4 regions of the Rahnella sp. R3(2024) genome follow, and region 1 is predicted to be linked to each of the others. Evidence: predicted binding sites of a transcription regulator. Region 1 holds the regulator's gene; each other region holds the start of a gene.
What was found. The regulator PhoB, encoded in region 1, activates phosphate uptake and scavenging genes when phosphate is short. The targets are predictions, from matches to a motif close to CTGTCATAAAACTGNCNNAT.
Positions count from the first base shown of each region.

Region 2: a site for PhoB is predicted at 2,707-2,726, ahead of ABSH60_RS02855 (heavy metal response regulator transcription factor). Genes of this name have one in related genera too.
Region 3: a site for PhoB is predicted at 1,915-1,934, ahead of pitA (inorganic phosphate transporter PitA). Genes of this name have one in related genera too.
Region 4: a site for PhoB is predicted at 2,899-2,918, ahead of glpT (glycerol-3-phosphate transporter). Genes of this name have one in related genera too.

Region 1 covers NZ_JBHGBU010000001.1:3,226,096-3,231,513, reverse strand. The annotation lists gene phoR (phosphate regulon sensor histidine kinase PhoR) at 225-1,544, opposite strand; gene phoB (phosphate response regulator transcription factor PhoB) at 1,566-2,255, opposite strand; gene sbcD (exonuclease subunit SbcD) at 2,472-3,710, shown strand; gene sbcC (exonuclease subunit SbcC) at 3,707-5,418, shown strand, end outside.
Region 2 covers NZ_JBHGBU010000001.1:649,383-654,800, reverse strand. The annotation lists gene ompX (outer membrane protein OmpX) at 1-295, shown strand, start outside; gene ABSH60_RS02870 (molybdopterin-dependent oxidoreductase) at 409-1,173, opposite strand; gene ABSH60_RS02865 (cytochrome b/b6 domain-containing protein) at 1,166-1,831, opposite strand; gene ABSH60_RS02860 (hypothetical protein) at 1,978-2,601, opposite strand; gene ABSH60_RS02855 (heavy metal response regulator transcription factor) at 2,814-3,488, shown strand; gene ABSH60_RS02850 (heavy metal sensor histidine kinase) at 3,481-4,917, shown strand; gene eptB (kdo(2)-lipid A phosphoethanolamine 7''-transferase) at 5,151-5,418, shown strand, end outside.
Region 3 covers NZ_JBHGBU010000001.1:1,897,056-1,902,473, reverse strand. The annotation lists gene uspB (universal stress protein UspB) at 1-233, shown strand, start outside; gene pitA (inorganic phosphate transporter PitA) at 338-1,843, opposite strand; gene ABSH60_RS08645 (aminoacetone oxidase family FAD-binding enzyme) at 2,166-3,368, shown strand; gene ABSH60_RS08640 (hypothetical protein) at 3,510-3,818, opposite strand; gene ABSH60_RS08635 (methyl-accepting chemotaxis protein) at 3,860-5,418, opposite strand, start outside.
Region 4 covers NZ_JBHGBU010000001.1:2,345,281-2,350,698, forward strand. The annotation lists gene ABSH60_RS10650 (phosphomannomutase CpsG) at 1-279, shown strand, start outside; gene ABSH60_RS10655 (sn-glycerol-3-phosphate ABC transporter ATP-binding protein UgpC) at 321-1,397, shown strand; gene glpT (glycerol-3-phosphate transporter) at 1,447-2,799, opposite strand; gene ABSH60_RS10665 (DcrB family lipoprotein) at 3,016-3,573, opposite strand; gene ABSH60_RS10670 (7-cyano-7-deazaguanine/7-aminomethyl-7-deazaguanine transporter) at 3,723-4,394, opposite strand; gene tusA (sulfurtransferase TusA) at 4,629-4,874, shown strand; gene ABSH60_RS10680 (zinc/cadmium/mercury/lead-transporting ATPase) at 4,896-5,418, opposite strand, start outside.

The DNA of each region.
Region 1 (5,418 bases):
AATGATTTACAAAGTAAATAATTGCGTTGCGTTATATATAGACATCTGGATGTCTAAACGTCTTTGATTGGATAGTGTCATGCAGCACGCTTATCAGCAACAGAGGAATCTTCATGAGACATGAATAAAATTCACGTTAGCGGGAAGAATGTTCATTTAGAGGAAATGTTCATTTGGAAGAGAGTAAGAAAGCCTGAAATCCACAGATAACAGGCTTGAGAGGGTTAAGGCTTAATGGAAGCTTGCGCACCGGCGTCTTGCGGAACAATCAACCGCGGCGCCAGCGTAAACATAAAGCGGGTGCCGACACCCACTTCGCTCATGACTTCCAGCCTGGCGTTGTGATGGCTCAGGGCATGTTTGACGATCGCCAGGCCCAGCCCGCTGCCACCGGTCTGGCGGGAGCGCGCTTTGTCTACGCGATAGAAACGTTCGGTCAGGCGCGGAAGGTGCTGAGGCGCAATACCCGGCCCGTTGTCGCTTATCTGGAACTGCGCGCCGTGCGGCGTTTGCTGCCAGCTGACTTCAATGCGGGTGCCCGCCGGGGTGTGATTCACCGCGTTGTACACCAGATTGGAAACCGCGCTGCGCAGTTGATCTTCGTTGCCAAAGACCTTCAGCTTGTCGTTTATACGGAATACAACCTCATGCTGGCCGCCGCTCAGCGTTTGCACTTCACGCTCCAGCATGCCGAGCATCACCGGAATATCGACTTTCTCGTGCAAATCCATATTGGCAGAGGCTTCTATTTTCGACAGCGTCAGCAACTGTTTTACCAGCCCGTCCATGCGTCGCGTCTGCTCCTGCATGGTATCCAGCGCTTTGGAACGAAACGGCTCTTCCAGCTTGGCGTCTTCCATCATTTCCAGATAGCCCTGCAAAACGGTCAGCGGCGTACGCAGCTCATGGCTGACGTTAGCGAAGAAGTTGCGTCGCGCGCCTTCGAGCTGACGCATTTGCGTGACATCCCGCGCCACCATCAGTAATTGCCCTTCAGAATAAGGCATCACGCGAAACTCCACGTAATGCTCATTATTCAGCTGAAGATTCAGTGCACGGCTGAAATCCCGGGCCTGGATCCAGGCGCGAAACTCCGGATAGCGCAAAAGGTTAAAGATGTGCTGCCCGTTGTCTTCCGGCCAGCGAAAGCCCAGCAGTTCCTGCGCCAGACCGTTACACCAGAAAATATTGCCCTCTTCGGTGGTCAGCACCACCGCATCAGGTAACGATTCTGCACCGCTGCGAAAACGTTTAATCAATTGCCCTAATTCGCGACGACGACGACGGTTACGCATCTGCATCTGGTTCAGCCCGTAGAACAGCGGCTCCCAGCTCCAGCGCCCGTTTGGCGGGGTGATGCTGCGGTCAAGCCACAGCCAATGTGAGAGTTTAAGCTGGTTGTAATAGTTCCAGCCCAGCGCCGCCAGCAGCGACGCAAAGAGAAGCCAGCCAAAATGGCCGACAAAAATGCCGAGAATGATCGCTGGCAGGCAAAAGAGGAAAAATTCGCCGGCCAGCCGTTTCCATGACAAACGTTCTAACACACAGATTCTCCGCTGTGGGGATTAATAACGCGTTGAGAAACGGTATCCCGTGCCACGGACAGTCTGAATCATTCTGTCATGTCCACTGGTTTCCAGCGCTTTACGTAAACGACGAATATGCACGTCCACGGTGCGATCTTCCACATAAACGTTAGTGCCCCAGACGTTATTCAGCAACTGTTCGCGGCTGTAAACACGTTCTGAGTGGGTCATAAAGAAGTGTAATAATTTGAATTCGGTCGGCCCCATGTCGAGCGCCTGCTCGTTGGCCATCACCCGGTGAGAGGAAGGATCCAGGCTCAGCCCCTGCATGTCGATCACCTCTTCCACCGCCATCGGAGAAATGCGGCGCATTACCGCTTTGATGCGGGCAACCAGTTCTTTCGGAGAAAACGGTTTGGTGATGTAATCATCGGCACCCACTTCGAGGCCGCGCACCCGATCTTCTTCTTCACCGCGTGCGGTCAGCATCATCACCGGGATTTCGCGGGTCAGGGCTTCACGTTTAAGGTGCTTAATAAACTGAATACCGGAACCGCCCGGTAACATCCAGTCGAGCAGGATAAGCTCAGGATAAGGCTCGACCAGCTGGGCCACTGCGGAATCAAAATCTTCAGCTTCAACAGCCTGATAGCCATTTTGTTCCAGTACAAAACACACCATTTCACGAATAGGAGCTTCGTCTTCAACCACTAATATACGTCTAGCCATCGTAGGTCCTGCCAATAGGTTAGCGATCTTTTATTTGATTGCGGGCGCCATTATGCGTCAGTTTTGTGACAGATTTATGAATAGAAAGGATGGTTCATTACCCGGCAATTTAACAGCCATCTTGCTGAAATACGTCCGATTTTCTCAGGACATCGTCCCCCGTCGGCGTTTATACTTTGCGCCATTGTTACCGCACCGCGAACCACAGGGAGTTTCATGCGCCTGATCCACACCTCAGACTGGCATCTTGGCCAGTATTTCTTTACCAAAAGCCGCGCCGCCGAGCACCAGGCCTTTCTGCGCTGGCTGACGGAACAGGTGGAAAATCATCAGGTTGATGCCGTGATCGTGGCCGGTGACATTTTCGATACCGGCTCACCGCCGAGCTATGCCCGCGAACTGTATAACCGCTTCGTGGTGGAATTACAACGCACCGGCTGTCAGCTGATTGTGCTGGCCGGTAATCATGATTCCGTCGCCACGTTAAATGAGTCCCGCGAGCTGCTTTCCTGTCTCAATACCCGGGTGATCGCCACCGTCGGCGAAGATCTGTCTGAGCAAGTGCTGGTGTTAAATCAGCGCAATGGTACGCCGGGAGCCGTACTCTGCGCGATCCCCTTTTTACGCCCGCGCGATTTAATCGCCAGTCAGGCAGGGCAATCCGGCAGCGACAAACAGCTGGCCTTACAGGAAGCCATTGCCGCGCATTATGATGCGCTGTGGCACGCTGCGCAGGCCAAACGCGACCAACTGGGTCTGCCGCTGCCGATCATCGCCACCGGCCATCTGACCACCGTTGGCGTCAGCACCTCTGATTCCGTGCGCGACATCTATATAGGGACTCTTGACGCCTTTCCGGCGCAGGCGTTCCCGCCGGTGGACTACGTGGCGCTCGGCCATATCCACCGCGCGCAGTGCGTGGCGAAAACGGAACATATCCGTTACAGCGGTTCCCCTATTCCGCTCAGTTTTGATGAGCTGAGCAAAGTCAAAAGCGTCTATCTGCTGGATTTCGACGGTGCCACGCTCAACGCCATCGACACGCTGGAGATCCCCGTTTTCCAGCCGATGCAAATCATCAAAGGCTCGCTGGCGGAGATTGAACAGCAGCTGGCGCACTTCACCGGAGGCGATGCTACAAAACCGGTCTGGCTGGATATTGAAGTGGCGACGCAGGATTATCTCAGCGATATTCAGCGCCGCATTCAGGCGCTGACCGCCGAACTGCCGGTGGAGGTCGTGTTACTGCGCCGCAGTAAAGAACAACGGATTCACAGCATCGAACAGCAGGAAAAAGAAACCCTCAGCGAGCTGAGCGTCAGCGACGTTTTTGAACGCAGATTGTCGCTGGAAGCGGATACGGATGAACCGCGCCAGACGCGGATGCGCACGCTGTTCGCCCAGGTTGTCGAACAGGTCACCAGCGGTCAGAGCACGGAGGGCAGCGCACAATGAAAATTCTCAGCCTGCGTTTAAAAAACCTGAACTCGCTGGCAGGCGAATGGAAAATTGATTTCACCGCCGAGCCGTTCGCCAGCAACGGTTTATTCGCCATCACCGGCCCGACCGGCGCGGGGAAAACCACCCTGCTCGATGCCATTTGTCTGGCGCTATATCATCAGACGCCACGCCTGAACGTCACGCCAAGTCAGAATGAACTGATGACCCGCCATACCGCCGAGTCACTGGCCGAAGTGGAGTTTGAAGTGAAAGGCATCGGCTATCGCGCATTCTGGAGCCAGCGCCGCGCGAAAAACTCACCGGACGGCAATTTACAGGCGCCAAAAGTCGAGCTGGCCTTGCTGGCCGACGGCAAAATTCTGGCAGATAAAGTGCGCGATAAACTCGATGCCATCGCCGAACTGACCGGACTGGATTTTGGCCGTTTCACCAAATCGATGATGTTGTCGCAGGGCCAGTTCGCGGCGTTTCTGAATGCCGACGCCAACGACCGCGCCGAGCTGCTGGAAGAACTCACCGGCACCGAAATCTACGGTCTGCTGTCAGAACGCGTATTTGAACAGCATAAAGAGGCACGCGTCACCCTGGACGGTTTGCATCAACGCATGGCCGGTATCGAACTGCTTAGCGAAGAACAGCGCCAGGCGCTGGAAACAGAACTGACTGAGCTGAACGCACAGGAAATCAGCCTCAGCCGGCAGGCGCAGCAGCGCCAGCAGGATCTTAACTGGCTGCAACAGTGGCAGCAGGTACAGCAAAAACTTCAGCAGTCTCAGCAGCAACTGACCGCCGCAGAGCAGGAAAATTTGGCTGCCGCGCCGCAATTGCAGCAACTGGCACGCAGCGAACCGGCAGAAAAACTGCGTCCGTTACTCAATGATCGCCAGCGTTGTCAGGATGAATCGCAACGACTTGTGCAGCAACTGGCGCAGCTCACGCAGCAAAAGGAACAGCAAATTGCACAGATGACGCCGCTGACTCTGGCGGTGGATCAGGCGCAAACGGCACGCCTGAAACAGGCGGAAGAGCAGCGTCAGACGCAGACGCTGATTGAAGAAAAAATCCTGCCGCTGGATGGCGAAATTATCCAGTGGCGTAAATCACTGGCCGACACGCAGCAGTCAGTCAGTGACGTGCAGAAACTGGTCAGTGAGCATAACGCGACGCGGGTGCAAATGACCGCCGAACGTCAGAAACTGGACGAAGAAAGCCGCCAGCATCAGACCCGCCAGACCGCGCTGACCGAGGCGCTGAACGCCGCACAACAGCGTCAGGCTGAGCTGGAAAAACAGCATCCGCTGGCAGCATGGCAGAAACGGCAAACAGAGCTGGCGCAGCTGCGTCCGGTGCGGCAACAGCTGTATTCACTCGCGCAGATTTACCCGCAGCTGAACCAGCGTGTGCAGCAACAGCAAAAAGATTTGGTGCAATATCAGACGCAGCTGGCCGAAGAAGAACAGCGTCTGGGCGCGATCCGCCAGCAATGTCAGAAACAGCTCGAACATCTGAACGATGTTAAAGCGCTACATAAACAAGAAATGCTGATCGTCAGCCTTGAAGCTGAACGAGCCAATCTGCAAAGCGGCAAACCCTGCCCGCTGTGCGGTTCCACATCCCATCCGGCCATTGAACACTATCAGGAGGTTAAACCTTCTGAAACGGCGCAACGCGTCGAGAAAATGCAGCTGGAATTCGATGCGGC
Region 2 (5,418 bases), 2.6 Mb from region 1:
CTACCGTAAAGCACAATACTACGGTCTGACTGCGGGTCCTGCTTACCGTCTGGCTGACTGGGTTTCCATCTACGGTGTTGTAGGTGTGGGCTACGGTAAATTCCAGCAGAACGACAACGCAGCATCTACTGCAAACCGTCAGAAATTTGACAACAGCGACTACGGCGTATCTTACGGCGCTGGTCTGCAGTTCAACCCAATCCAGAACGTTGCTCTGGACGTTTCTTACGAACAGTCCCGTATCCGCAGTGTTGATGTTGGCACCTGGATCGCTGGCGTAGGTTACAGCTTCTAATTCTTCGCCGCAGCGTAACGCTTTGCCGTTACCCTCCCGCGAAAACAAAAACCGCTCATTGAGCGGTTTTTTTATGCCTTTTTTCCAGCCGGGGTGAGGGCGTTTATTGAGACTTAAATCCCGCTAAACCAGTTGTAGCCCTGATCTTCCCAGTATCCGCCCGGATATTCATTGGTGACAAAAATCGCGCCGATGTGTTTGGCATTTTTAAAGCCCAGTTTGGTCGGCATGCGCAGGCGTAACGGGTAACCGAAATCCGGCGGCAGCGGTTTACCGCCAAAATCCAGAGCCAGAATGGTCTGCGGATGCAGCGCCGTCGCCATATCAATGCTGGAATAGTAGCGGTCATCGCATTTAAACCCGACATATTTGGCGGTGAGATCCGCCCCGATATGTTGCAGGAAGGTTTTCAGCGGCACGCCTTTCCACTGGCCGATGGCGCTCCAGCCTTCAATGCAAATCAGACGGGTGATCTGGCTTTCCTGCGGCAGGCGCTGCAATTGTTCCAGCGTCCACGGCGCTTTTTTCTGCACCAGTCCGGAGACTTCCAGCCGGTAATTGGGGATGTCTATCTCCGGAACGTTGTATTCCGGATAAAAAGCATTGAAGCGGAACGGCGTGGTTATCTGATCTTCGCGGTAGGTTTGCGCCAGTTTCTGACCGCTGAACAGCCAGCCCTGAACCCGATCGTTCCAGCGCGACATCGCCCACAGCACTTTGTCGACCTGATCGCCGTCCTGCAAATTACAGCCGGTCAGCATCGATACCGCGCCCAGCGTCAGGCCGGAACGCAGCAACAGACGGCGCTGAATATTCACCAGCTGTTTGCGCTGGTCGGGCTCAACAATGATTTTTGGCCGGTCTGATTTTTCACTCATCCGTGTTCTCCTGCGTACTGATTTTTTTGCCACCGGTGATCATGGCAACGAACGTTTTCGGCACCAGCAACACCATCACCACGTGAACCACCACGAACAGCATCACGCCGCTCATGGCAAAGAAATGGACATAACGGGCGATATCAAAACCGCCAAACAGCCACACCAGGCCGCTGAACTGAACCGGTTTCCAGATAGACAACCCTGAGAGCACCAGCAGCAGGCCGAGCAGCAGCACGCCGACGTACATCAGCTTTTGCACCGCGTTGTACTGGCCGAGTTTGTGCGGCAGCCTGAACGTCACGGCACGGACCGTATCCCGCCAGACAGAACGTGGGCTGAACGGGAAAAAGTCACGCCTGAAATGGCCGGTGAACAGCCCCCACAGCACATAAAACAGGGCGTTGGCCGCCATCAGCCACATCACCGCCAGATGCCAGGCAATGTTGCCACCCAGCCAGCCGCCGAGGGTGGTGCTTTGCGGAAAGGTAAAAGAAAAAATCGGGTCGGCGTTATAAATTCCCCAGCCGCTCATCACCATGCCGATCATCGCGAAAAGATTAATCCAGTGGCACAGGCGAACCGGCCAGGGATGAATACGCTTTTTTTTCGGCAAAGAGGGCGGCGGGGAGGCACTTTGTGCAGAGGAGGTACGCAGCGGGGAGGGTTGAGATTTCACGGATAAACTCCTGCGTAATGAGAAACTGCGCAACATGAATGAGGGAGGATTCACCCTGCGCAGTTCTTCAAAAACAACTTACTCCGGCTGACAGACACGGCCCGCCGGAGCAGCGTGCTAAAGGGTTACATCGGCGGTGCGACGCCATCTTTACCGGCGGCGATACCACGGGCAACCAGTGCGCCTTTATCGTCTTTCATCGCAAACAGTACGATTTTAGTCCCAGGTTTCAGCAGGCTGCGGTCGCCCGGCGCCAGCAGAACCACCGGCACATCGTCAGGCACTACAACCGTTTTTTCTGCGTCATGATATTTCACGGTCAGCGTGCGGCCATTGGTGTTCACCAGTTTGCCGACGGTACCGTTAGTCATGGTATTGATTTTGCCATCGGCGGATTCAAACGGGTTGAACCCTTCGCCGCTGCCGCGCAGGCTTGGCGCGAAGACGTGCACTTCCAGCGCTTTCAGGGTGCCGTTGGCCTGTGGAACGGCCGCGGTACCGATGAAGCTGTCCGCTTTGATGTCGCTGATCTGGCCTTTCGTCACCGCGTTGATTTTGGTCTGATCGGTCAGTTTAACGTCCAGCTTATCGCCCTGACGGGTGGTGATCTGCATGGAGGAATCATTAACGGATTCAATGGTTCCGCGCGTAGGTTTGATGACGTTGTCCGCAGCAAAGGCAGATGTCATGCCGCTGCACATCAGCAATGAACCGAGTAACAGACCGGCCAGACGTGTTGGTGTGTTCATGTTTAACTCTCCAGTTTCTTACGTATTTTCATTCAGGTAGAGGTATCACTGCACGAGGCAGTGAGGAATGACTTCATTAAGAGTGGACGATAAACCGGGATTGGCAGATGACAAGTTGATGACAAAATTGTCATCAAAGGTGTCTGACGAAACTGATAAACTTCCCAGGAATCATTCTTTGGGTGAATGGTCATGCGGCGCTGAGGGCCTGAATGCGGATACTGGTGATAGAAGATGATGTCAGCACAGGCGATTACCTGAAAAAAGGGCTGACCGAAGCGGGTTACAGCGTGGATCTGGCGCGTAACGGCGCAGACGGGCTGTTTCTGGCGCTCGAGGACGGTTACGACGCGGTGATCCTTGACGTCATGCTGCCGGGGCTTGATGGCTGGCAGGTGATGGAAGTGCTGCGTAAAAAAAGCGACGTGCCGGTGCTGTTCCTGACCGCACGCGACGAAGTGCAGGATCGTATTCACGGTCTGGAGTTGGGCGCAGACGATTACCTCATCAAACCTTTCTCCTTCACCGAACTGGTGCTGCGTATTCGCACGCTGCTGCGCCGTCCCGCCGCCCGTGAGCCGGATATCTACAGCGTCGCCGATCTCAATCTCGATCTGCTTCGCCGTCGCGTCACCCGTCAGGATCAGACCATCGCGCTGACCAACAAAGAATTTATGCTGCTGCATTTGCTGATGCGCCGCGAAGGCGAAGTGCTGTCGCGCACCATGATCGCGTCTCAGGTGTGGGATATGAATTTTGACAGCGACACCAACGTGGTGGATGTGGCCATCAAACGCCTGCGCGCCAAAATCGACCGCGCCTTTGAGGTCAAACTGATCCATACCGTGCGCGGCATCGGCTATGTCTGCGAAGTGCGCCATGACTGAATTTGCTGCGAAATCAACACCACAACGCGCGATGTCCCTGACGCTGCGGGCCACGCTGCTGTTTGCACTGTTAGCCTCTCTGGTGGTGAGCGCCGTCGGGGTGTACCTCTATTATTCGCTGGAAAAAGAGCTGGTGCGCCGCGCCGATTATCAGGTCAGCGGCCGCGTGCAGTATTTCCGTCATTTGCTGGCGAGCGAATTTCCGCTGTCACAGCTCAGCCACAACCCCGGCCTGTTCGAAAATATGCTCGGCAACGAGCGCGATATTCTGACCTTCCGCCTCAGCGGGCAGCCTGCGCTGATTAACGTCAATCCCTCGCGTTTACAGTTACCGGCAGTGGCACCGGTGCCGGACGGCCAGCCGTTAACCCTTGGCACCGTGCATAGCCTCTCTGCGCCCGACGGCACGCCGGTGCGCTTTGCCCGTGCCGCCGTCAGAATGCAGGATGGCAGCACGGTGGAGATCACCGCGGCGCACTTTATGACCGGCGAAGCGCGGATGCTGTCAACGTTCCGCTGGCAGATAACCGGCGCAGTGCTGTTTGCCTATTTTCTGATTGCCGCGCTGGGCTATGGCGTCATCCGCCGGGGGCTGCGCCCGCTGCGGCAGATGGCGCAGGAGGCAACGAAAATTCATCCGGCCAGTTTATCCACCCGTCTGAGCAGTGAAAATGCGCCGCAGGAATTGCAGCAGTTGATCTATTCCTTTAACGACATGCTGGAAAGGCTGGCGGAAGGTTATCAGCGTCTGACGCAGTTCTCCGCCGATCTGGCGCATGAGATCCGCACGCCGGTGGGCGCGCTGATGGGGCATTGTCAGGTGGCGCTGTATCAGCCGCGCAGCACCGAGGAATATGAAACGCTGCTGGCGAACAACATGGAAGAACTGGAGCGTATTTCGCGCATGGTGGAAAACATCCTGTTCCTGGCGCGCGCCACCGATGCGCGTTCGGTGCTGACCCTCACCAGTATTGATGTGTCGGCGGAAATGACCCGTATTCAGGAGTATTTCGAAGGACTGGCGGAAGAGCGCGAGATGACGTTGCACAGCGCAGGGGAGGGGATTGTTTACGCCGATGCCATTTTGTTCCAGCGTGCGCTCAGTAATCTTGTCGCCAATGCCGTGCGCTATGCGCATCAGGGAACGGCAATCTGCGTGCGCGCAGAGTCTCATGGGAAAGGCATGGATATCCATGTGATAAGCCAGGGTGACCCGATCCCGCCTGAAAAACTCGGCAAACTGTTTGACCGTTTCTATCGCGCCGATGCTTCGCGCAGCGAAGGCGGCAGCTCCAGCGGGCTGGGGTTGTCCATCGTGCAGGCCATTATGGCGCTGCATCAGGGCAGCGTTCGGGTGGTGAGTTCCGCGCAGGGGGAAACCCGCTTCACGCTCACTTTCCCGCGCGAAGAGCACAAGCTTTCTCAGTAGTTTCTCAATAAACGTAAGAAACGGGCAGCAGGTGTAAGAAAATTATCAGCATTATCTCACTGAAAGATAAAGGTTTCGTTAATCCTGTTACATTATCACATTGGAAGAAACGAATGAATTTGAACGAAAATACGCGGCCCGGAGTCTGAATAGTCCTAAGGAGTGTTTTCAATCCTCCGGTACGAGCGGTCAACATGACGTAAACAGACTCACCAAAGAGCCATTTATTACCAATGCAAAAATTACGATTACTTTCGCAACAGAGCATTTTTCTGTTCATTGCGCTTTATCTTGGGATCCTGCTTAACCTTCCGATTTTCTTCCGACGTTACTCCCAGTTGCACTATGACAATGCGTTGTCGATCGCCGTTGAAATGCTGGCCGCCTTTGCGCTGGTCTATTTCCTGTGTGTGCTGCTGTCGTTTACCGGGAAAACGGTCTTCCGCATTCTGATGAGCGTGGTGGTGATCTCTTCCGCCGCGGCCAGCTACTACATGATCC
Region 3 (5,418 bases), 1.3 Mb from region 1:
GATGTGATCCCCTGCTGTATCAATATGTTGATGGCGGTGGATTCTTTACGTCTCACGGGCAACCGAGTAAGCAAATCAGGCTGGTGCGTTATATTTATGCTCAGCGCTACGTTGAACATCACGATCCTGAATTTATCCGCCGTTGTGAGCGGGTGCGCGGTCAGTTTGTTCTGACGACAGCGCTGGTAGGGCTTATTCTCATCAGTATGATGGCGATGCTCATCTGGTATTAAATCTGAATAATCGTTGTGAGGATGTGTGAAAAAGGAAATAAAAAAGGCGACCTTGTTCAACACAGGTCGCCTTTTTCTATTCTGAACCGAGATTCAGACGCTTATCAGATGAGCTTCAGCGCAATCCAGTACAACAGGCCGGAAAGGACAATCGAGACTGGCAGGGTTAAGATCCAGGCCATCGCGATGTTTTTCACGGTCTTCGACTGCACACCGCCACCGTCCACAATCATGGTGCCCGCCACCGCAGAGGACAACACGTGTGTCGTGGAAACCGGCATACCCGTGTAGCTGGCAACACCGATAGACACCGCCGCAGTAAGCTGTGCTGACAGACCCTGTGCGTAGGTCATGCCTTTCTTACCAATCTTCTCGCCAATGGTGGTCGCAACGCGCTTCCAGCCAATCATGGTGCCCAGCGCCAGTGCCAGAGCCACAGCGATGATGATCCAGATCGGAGCATATTCCACGGTTTGAAGAATGTCGGTTTTCAGTTCACCCAGGAAGCGTTTATCCGCAGGTGACGTTTCCGGCAGCTTAGCGACTTTATCTGCCGTATCAGACACGCACATCAGCAGGCGACGCATATGGCTGCGTTCATCCGGTGACAATGCGCTGTAGGACGGAAGATTGGTCAGCAGAGTTTGCGCACGGCCAATAGCATCAAGCGCATGGCTGCTGTCGCAATGGAACACTTTTGCTGCATCGGTCGGGGCGATATTCACGTCTGGCGCAGGCACCAGTGGCGTTTGTGCTACCACGTGGGGTACCGCATCAACGTGCTGCTGATAATACTGCCCGAGGTGCGTCACGGCGTCGCGGGTACGGGTAATGTCGTAACCGGTGGCGCTCATGTTCAGCACAAAACCTGCCGGAGCTACACCAATCAGAACCAGCATGATAAGACCGATGCCTTTCTGACCGTCGTTAGCGCCGTGAGAGAAGCTCACGCCGATAGCCGACAGGATCAGACCAATACGGGTCCAGAACGGCGGCTTTTTCTTGCCGTCTTTCTTTTCACGTTCAGCAGGCGTCAGGTGGATACGGGCATGTTTCTTGTTGCTGCTCCAGTAGCGACGTAACAGGAAAATCATGGTCCCCGCCACAATCATCCCGACCAGAGGCGAGATAATCAGAGAGGCAAAAATACCGATCATTTTTGGGATGTTTAATGCATCGACCACGGACGTGTGAGTCATTAATGCATTGGTCAACCCGACACCAATGATGGCGCCGATCAGCGTATGGGAGCTGGACGCCGGCAGGCCGAAATACCAGGTGCCGAGGTTCCAGATGATCGCTGCCAGTAACATCGAGAACACCATGGCAAGGCCATGAGTGGAACCCACGTTGAGCAGAAGATCGGTTGGAAGCAAATGGACGATGGCATAAGCCACACTCAAACCACCGAGTATGACGCCAAGAAAGTTAAACACACCCGCCATCACGACCGCTAATTGCGAACGCATTGCCCGGGTATAGATGACGGTTGCTACTGCATTGGCCGTATCATGAAAACCGTTAATGGCTTCATAGAACAGGACAAACAGTAACGCGAGAATCAATAACGAACCGGTATGAATATCCAACCCGGCAAATAGATGCAGCATAATTGTTACGCCAGTTAGTGGTCATGAACGCCGCGCATTATCTGCGAGAACAGGGGGCCGATAAAAGGAAAATATGACATTTTTTTGATTAAAAACAGTTCAAAAAATGTTGCAATGTAGATTAACTATTTATTAATCAGCAGGTTGTTGGGTCTTTGCAGTCTGAAACATTTGCTTACTTTGCCTCATGCAATGCCCCTGTGACTGGTTTATACCCCGTCAGTCCCTTACAATCCGCGACGCGCAGCGGTCAAAATCCTCCTGTGCGCAGGGCGTATCCTATTTAAAACGTAGCTGAATTTTCCGGAAAGAGAGGCCAAAAGTGGAACAGGTTGATGTGGTAGTCATAGGTGCGGGTGCGGCAGGCATGTTCTGTGCAGCGCAGGCCGGACAGGGTGGCTGCCGGGTTCTGCTGCTGGATAATGGTAAGAAAACCGGACGTAAAATTTTGATGTCGGGGGGCGGACGCTGCAATTTTACTAATCTGTATGCCGAACCGGCCGCCTATCTTTCCGAAAACCCGCATTTCTGCAAATCCGCCCTGGCGCGTTACACCCAGTGGGATTTTATCGACATGGTCAACCGCTACAACATCGCCTGGCACGAGAAAACCCTCGGTCAGCTTTTTTGCGATGACTCCGCGCAGCAAATTGTGGCGCTGCTGGATAAAGAATGCGAACTGGGCAATGTCGATGTCCGGTTGCGCAGTGAGATTTCCGACGTACAGAAAACGGAAAATGGCTTTGTCATCAAGGTGAACGGCTCAACTGTAAGCACTCACTCACTTGTTGTTGCAAGCGGAGGGCTTTCCATGCCGGGACTGGGCGCGACGCCGTTCGGTTACCGTCTGGCGGAGCAGTTTGGGCTGAAAGTATTGCCGACCCGCGCCGGTCTGGTGCCCTTTACCCTGCACAAACCGCTGTTGGATCACCTGCAAACCCTCTCGGGCGTGTCAGTGCCTGCGGTGCTGACCGCAGAAGACGGCACGGTTTTCCGTGAAAGCATTCTCTTTACCCATCGCGGCATGTCCGGCCCGGCCGTTTTACAGCTTTCCAGCTACTGGCTGCCTGGTGAGTTTGTGAGCGTTAACTTACTGCCTGATGTCGATCTGGCGGCGTTTCTCAATGAGCAGCGGCAGGAACATCCCAATCAAAGCCTGAAAAATACGCTGGCGATGCAACTGCCGAAGCGTCTGGTGGAATGTCTGCAAACGCTCGGCCAGTTGCCGGACGTGACGCTCAAACAGCTCAACGTGCCGCAGCAGGCGGAGCTGGTTGAACAACTGCAAAACTGGCAGGTGCAGCCGAACGGCACCGAAGGTTACCGCACGGCAGAAGTGACGCTCGGCGGTGTCGATACCAGGGAGTTGTCTTCTAAAACCATGGCCGCTGCGAAAGTGCCGGGTTTGTACTTTATCGGTGAAGTGGTGGACGTGACTGGCTGGCTGGGCGGTTACAATTTTCAGTGGGCGTGGAGTTCCGCGTGGGCCTGTGCGCAGGATTTGGTGGCTGGCCGCGTCAGCTAACCCAATTCATCAATTTCGCACCGCGACTGGCTGCCAGTTATCACGGCGATGAATACAAAAACACCCTGAAAATACTCGCGAATCTTCAGGGTGACCCTTCACATGCTCCGTGTCAGGTATCTGGCACTGTTTAACGCGTTCTCAGGACAAGAATCTTTTCAGGTTTTCCAGCATATTGGTCATCATGCCAAAGGCCATATTCACGCTGTGAATGCTGTAATACAGCGTTATATCGTGGCGCATCAGGTAAGTTTCAAAACATTTATCTGCCAGCACTGCCTGAACTTCCAGGCTGCGATCGCGAAAATGGCGGCAGTTATTGATGTACAGATCCAGCGACCGGTATTCCCCGGTGGCAAGCTGATTCACCAGCGCCGCCATCTGTTCAAAGCTCTCCACCAATGCCTTGTGCTTTTCCAGATGGTCTGCGTGCTCCTCAAGATTATCCATAATGCTGTTCTCCCTGTAATAAGACGACGGTAAAAGCCTGATCAGAAACGTTGCCAGTCGGCCTCATTGTGTGGCGGAGTGCCCGGTTTTTGGGTGCGCGGCAGTGCAGCCAGCGTCTGCGCCGGTTTTACGAAGGACTGACGCTGACCGGTGGCGTCGCTCAGGCGGAATTCACCCACCAGCCGCGCCAGGCCGTCGGCCTGATCCTGCAACGAGCGTGAGGCTGAAGAGGCTTCTTCCACCAGCGCGGCGTTCTGCTGGGTCACATCATCCATCTGATTAACGGCCTGATGCACCTGAGAAATCCCCTGACTCTGCTCGGTAGCCGCAGCGGCAATCTCGTTCACCAGATCCGTAACCTGACGGATGGCGTTGCCCATCGAGTTCATGTTCTCGCCGACATCGCCCGCCTGATGGGCACCGGCTTCGATCAGGCTGTAGGAGAGGTCGATCAGTTCTTTTATTTCACGCGCGGCGGTGGTCGAACGCTGTGACAGATTTCTGACCTCACCGGCCACCACAGCAAATCCTTTTCCGTGCTCACCGGCGCGTGCCGCTTCCACGGCGGCGTTCAACGCCAGAATATTGGTCTGGAAGGCGATGCCCTCGATAAGCGTGATGATCTCGGTGACTTTGCGGGAACTGCTGCGGATATCGCCCATGGTGCTCAGCATGGTTTCCAGCGAGGAGGCACTTTTCTCCGACAGCGCATTCATGTTGCCCGCCAGCTGGCTGGCCTGACGCGTGTTGTCGGCGGTCTGGCGAACCGTCTCGCTGAGCTCGGTCATGCTGGCGGCGGTCTGTTCCAGCGAGGCGGCCTGCTGCTCGGTGCGCGAGGAGAGATCTTCGTTACCGGCCGCGATTTGTGCCGACGCGCTGCTGACCGACTGTGACGCCGCACTCACGGACAACAGTGCTCCGGAGACGCGTTGCATCAGGCTGTTGAAGGCGCGGGCCATGTTGCCCACTTCGTCATGACGGCTGGCATCGGCGCTCACCGTCAAATCCAGCCGTTCGCTGGCGATGGTCATGATATCCCCGATGGCCAGCAGGCTTTTCCGTACGCGGCGGATGGTGACCAGCGCAAAGAAACCCAGCAGCAGGATGGTGAGCGTCACGCCGCTGCCCATTCCCCAGAGTGTGGCGTTGAAAATGCTGCGGTTAGTGGCGCGCAGCCCCTCACCGATGTCGATGTTAACGGTAAGCTGTTTCTGGTAATCGGAGATGAGCTGACGGATAGCCATGCCGATGCCGCCGTCGCCCTCAATCAGCGCCAGACTGACGTCATCCTGATGCGCCCGTGATGAGGCCAGAAACGCCGGGAGTTTTTCCTCCACTTTACGAATATTGTCGAAAGCGACGTGGGTCAGCCTTTCATCTTCAGCGCTGGAGATATCGTGTTGCAGATAATATTCCGTCAACGTTTTCAGCCCGGCAATCCGCTGCTGAATGAGCGTTTCTACCTCAGGCATTTTGCTGTTATCGGTCTGGCTCTGGTGTTTATAGAGCGTGAGGGAAAGCCTGTTGCTCTGATCGATGAGTTTATTGAGATCTTTGATGGATGGGATCGCATTGACCTGAACGTATTCAAACCGGTCCT
Region 4 (5,418 bases), 880 kb from region 1:
CTGATTGCCGCCCGTAAAGCGCTTTTCCCGGTATCCGGCGAGATAAATCTCACCGTCAGCCAGCCCGCAGAAGCCATCCGCCGTGTGCGTGAGCATTATGCCAGCCAGGCGGTGACGGTCAGCGTCGTTGACGGGCTGAGTATGGAATTCGAACGGTGGCGGTTTAATTTGCGCGCTTCCAATACGGAACCGCTTTTACGCCTCAATGTTGAAACCCGTCACTCCACGGCGTTACTTGCCGAAAGTACCCGGGCACTGCTGGCGCTGGCAGGGGAGTAATTCCTCGTATCGCGCTCCCTTTGGTTTGAAAGGACAACGTTATGTCAGGCTTAACGCTCAAAAATATCAAAAAGTATTATGACAAAACCACCGTCATTGCCGATTTGTCGCTGGAGATCCGTTCCGGTGAATTTCTGGTGCTGGTCGGCCCCTCAGGCTGCGGGAAATCGACGTTGCTGCGCCTGATTGCCGGGCTGGATCAGCTCAGCGCCGGCACCGTCTGCATCGGGGAAACCGACGTCACCGGGTTGCCCGCCGGAAAACGCGGACTGTCGATGGTATTTCAGTCCTACGCACTCTATCCGCACATGACCGTCAGGCAGAATCTGGCTTTTGGCCTGAAGAATATCCGCACGCCGCCGGTGGAAATCGCGCGACGCATTCAGGAGGCTGCGCTGATTTTACGTCTCGACGAGATGCTTGACCGGTTACCGCAGCATCTTTCCGGGGGACAACGTCAGCGCGTGGCGATTGGCCGCTCTATTGTCCAGCAGCCGGAAGTGTTTTTGTTTGATGAGCCGTTGTCGAATCTTGACGCCGCGCTGCGCGTACAGATGCGACAGGAAATCAGTCAGCTGCATAGCCGCCTGAAAAATACCATGATTTACGTGACCCACGATCAGGTCGAGGCGATGACGCTGGCGGACAGGATTGTGGTGCTTAATCAGGGCAATATTGAGCAAATCGGCACGCCGGTTGAGCTTTATAACCATCCCGCCAGCCTTTTCGTTGCCGGTTTTATTGGCACGCCGAAAATCAATGTGATCCCGGCGCAGGTCGTTGGACGCCAGCTTTGGGTTAACGGGCAGCCGCTGTTTCCGCTGGGGGATAAATTCCCGGCGGCGCAGGACGGACAGACGGTGTCGCTCGCCATCCGCCCCGAGCTGTTACGCCTGGAGGAAGCGACAGATCATGCGTTTGACGTTGTGGTCGATTTTACGGAACTTCAGGGGGATTCGACGCTGGTGTACGCAACATTTGGTGAGCACGCCCTGAAGATGAAATCGTCGAAACAGCTTTCGTTTCCCCGCCATACCGCCCTCAGGTTCGGGTTTAATGCCGCCAGTGTTTTACTGTTTGATGCACAGGGAAAGCGGATCCCACAGGCCATGGCGTAGAAAACCAAAAGGCACCCAGGGGTGCCTTTTGGCTGCCGGTGATCCTCAATCAGGCACTTTTAGCCAGCTGCGCTTTGTGTTTGTTTTCACTGAGCATGGTCAGAACCAGCAGCAGCACGGCCAGCACACAACCGGCGATCATCACGATAAAGCCGCCGTCCCAGCCGAAGTAATCCACGGTGTAACCGACAATCGCACTGGCGGCGACCGAGCCACCGAGATAACCAAACAGACCGGTGAAGCCTGCTGCGGTGCCCGCTGCTTTTTTCGGTGCCAGCTCCAGCGCGTGTAAACCAATCAGCATCACCGGGCCATAAATCAGGAAGCCGATAGTGATCATGCAGGCCATATCAATGCCCGGATTGCCGACCGGGTTCAGCCAGTACACGACGGTGGCGATGGTCACCAGCACCATAAAGAACACGCCGGTTGCGCCGCGATTCCCTTTGAAGACTTTGTCCGACATCCAGCCGCACAGCAGCGTCCCCGGGATCCCCGCATATTCATACAGGAAGTATGCCCACGAGGATTTATCCAGCGCGAAATGCTTCACTTCTTTCAGGTAAGTCGGTGACCAGTCGAGGATGCCGTAGCGCAGCAGGTAAACAAATACGTTTGCCAGCGCGATATACCACAGCAGTTTGTTCGGCAAAATGTACTGCATGAAAATCTGTTTCGCGGTCAGTTCCTGCTCAGCCGATTCTTTCACGTAGTCCGGCGGATAGTCGTTTTTGTACTCTTCAATCGGCGGCAAACCGCAGGACTGCGGGGTATCGCGCATGGTCATGAAGGCAAATACGGCCAGCAGGATCGCGCCGAAAGCAGGCATGTACAGCGCTGCGTGCCAGTCGTTAAACCATGCCATCCCGAGCAGGAACAGCAGCGGAGGAATACCGCCGCCGACGTTATGTGCGCAGTTCCATACCGATACCACGCCGCCGCGTTCTTTCTGTGACCACCAGTGAACCATGGTGCGTCCGCACGGCGGCCAGCCCATGCCCTGGAACCAGCCACACAGGAACAGCAAAACAAACATGATGGCAATGCTTGAGGTTGCCCACGGCACGAAGCCCATAAACAGCATCACAGCCGCAGCCAGAATCAAACCGGCGGGCAGAAACACGCGCGGATTCGAGCGGTCTGATACCGACCCCATAATGAATTTTGAGATGCCGTACGCAATAGAAATACCGGATAACGCAAAACCGAGATCGCCACGGGAGAAGCCCTGATCGATCAGGTACGGCATGGCCAGTGCGAAGTTTTTGCGCACCAGATAATAGGCGGCGTAACCAAAGAAAATCCCCATGAAAATCTGCCAGCGGAGACGGCGATAAAGCGGGTCGACGTGGTTTTCATCCACGGGAGCTTTGTGTGGTGCGGGTTTGAAAATACTGAGCATACATGCCTCCGATGGCATAAATCAGGTCAGACTCGTCATGAGCAAGTGTGTTCTAAAACGAACATCATGTTAGCGGTTTGCGCGCAAACGAACTGTGAGTTATGACAGAATTGTTACATTTTTATTACGGAGGAGCGTGCGGAGAAGCAAAGTGGCTGACGGAGATAAAAAAAAGCGGAGCCTGAGCTCCGCCTGAGGGTGTCACTGACCCTGAATTTACTGCACTTTCAGCGTATTGATAATGGCTTCTGCATCAGCCTGCGCCTGCTGCTGATTGTCGGCTGGCAGGGTAATTTGCAGCGTCAGCAAATGGCTGTCCACTTTACCCAGCACGATTGAAGAATAGGCTTTCTGACCGGCCGAGGTGATGACGCTGTCGTACTGCTGCATGGTCTGTCCGTTAACCTGAATCGATTTGTTGGTCACGACCTGCAAGTTGGTATCACGGGCTTTTTGCTGATCCTGCAAACGGGCAGTCAGCACTTCCAGCGATTCCGTGGTGTTATCGCCGAGGATCACAATCACCGCTTTCTGACCGGTGCTGTCAGCATACACGTGCATGTTGTTTGCCTGCGTGCCCAGCTTACCGCTCTGGTCGCTCATTCCCTGCGGCAGGGAGAAAGTCACTTTCCCATCCAGCAGGCTGACTGGCGCGGTTGTCGCGGCGGCGGCGGCGGCTTTATTGGCATCCGGTGCATCAGTGGACTTCCCGTCACACGCAGTCAGACCGGCGATCAGTACTGCCATTCCCATCATTTTAGCGAAGTTACGCATCGGGCTTCCTTAAGTGACCTGTTTATCAGGCTGAGATGTTGATTTAACGGCCTTATGGCAACCTATTCACGCCACAAATGCAAGTCAGATTATGGCGCGATTTTTGTTTTTAGCGAGGTGAGCGGGGAGCCATTTGCCCCCGCGAATTTTCAGTGCGCGCGCAGGGCCGGGTGGTCGTGATTTCCCTGTGCGGACAAACGCCTGAGCAGCATGTTCAGCAGCATGCCGTACATCGGCAGGAAGAACACCAGACAGATCAGCACTTTGAACGTGTAATCCACCATCGCGATTTCCACCCAATGCTGGGCCATAAACGCATCGCTGCTTTTGTAGAAGGCGATAAAGAAAAACGACAGCGTGTCGCTGATGTTGCCGAGGAACATCGAGGCGACCGGCGCTATCCACCAGCGGCGGTTCTGGCGCAGGCGGTTAAACACGTGAACGTCGAGAATTTGCCCCAGCACATACGCCATAAAACTGGCGGTGGCGATACGTGCGACCATGATATTCAGGCTGCTGAGTGCTTCTGCACCCTGCCATTGCGCTTCAAAGAACAGCGCGGAAATCACGTAGGAGATCGCCAGTGCCGGCACCATCACCGACAAAATAATGCGCCGCGCCAGCGGAGCACCAAAAATACGGACGGTCAGATCGGTGGCCAGAAAAATAAACGGAAAGGTGAACGCGCCCCAGGTGGTGTGGAAACCAAAAATGGAGACGGGCAACTGAACCAGATAGTTACTGGAGGTGATGATGGCGATGTGGAATAGCGAAAGCCATATCAGCGCGGAAAACCGCTGCTGAGCAGTAAAAGAGTACATAGATGTGACCTTTTTAGTGAATTGGGGTGAGGGAACCCAAGAATATTGTGACTTTTCGCGCCGATAATTCGGTGCGGCGCGCATAGTACCTGTTTGCGCACCGTTTGCGCAACAGATCCAACGGTTAATTTTAGCGCAATGAGCCGCGTGAGTTGCACCAGAAATTCTGCGGGTTAAACTGTTCGCCTTTGCCAGACAACCGCGCATTCCTGCACCCAGATGTTGAGAAACGAAATGAACGATCCCTTTATCAACCCGGACCATCAGCTTGATGCACTGGGCCTGCGTTGCCCGGAACCCGTAATGATGGTTCGCAAAGCGGTACGTACCATGAAAGACGGGGAAACCCTGCTGATCGTCGCCGATGATCCGGCAACCACCCGCGATATTCCGGGTTTCTGCCGCTTTATGGAGCACAGGTTGCTGGCGTCAGATACCGAAAACCTGCCGTACCGCTATCTGCTGTGCAAAGGGCTCTAGACCGAACCCAGCCCGACATCCTTAACGTGATTTATTGCGCAACAACCGTAAGGCGTTAGCCGTGACAAGCGCCGTTGCGCCGGAATCCGCCAGCACCGCCAGCCACAATCCGGTCAGCCCCATAATGGTGGTGACCAGGAATATCGCTTTCAGCCCCAGCGCAATGGTGATGTTCTGACGGATATTGGCCCGTGTGGCGCGGGACAGGCTGATCATCTGTGCCAGCCCGCTCAGACGGTTGTGCGTCAGCGCGGCATCGGCGGTTTCCAGTGCCACGTCGGTGCCGCTGCCCATGGCAATACCGATAGTGGCGGCTTTCATCGCCGGCGCATCGTTAATCCCGTCACCGACCATCGCCACCGGTTTAACGGCATTCAGCGCGGTCACCGCCGAGACTTTATCCGCCGGCAGCAGGCCCGCCCGGAATTCGATGCCCAGCCGGTCAGCGATAGTTTTCGCCGCGCGCGGGTTGTCGCCGGTCAGCATTACCGCAGAAACCCCGAGCGCCTGCAGATCGCGCAGCGCCTCAACAGCATCTTCCCGC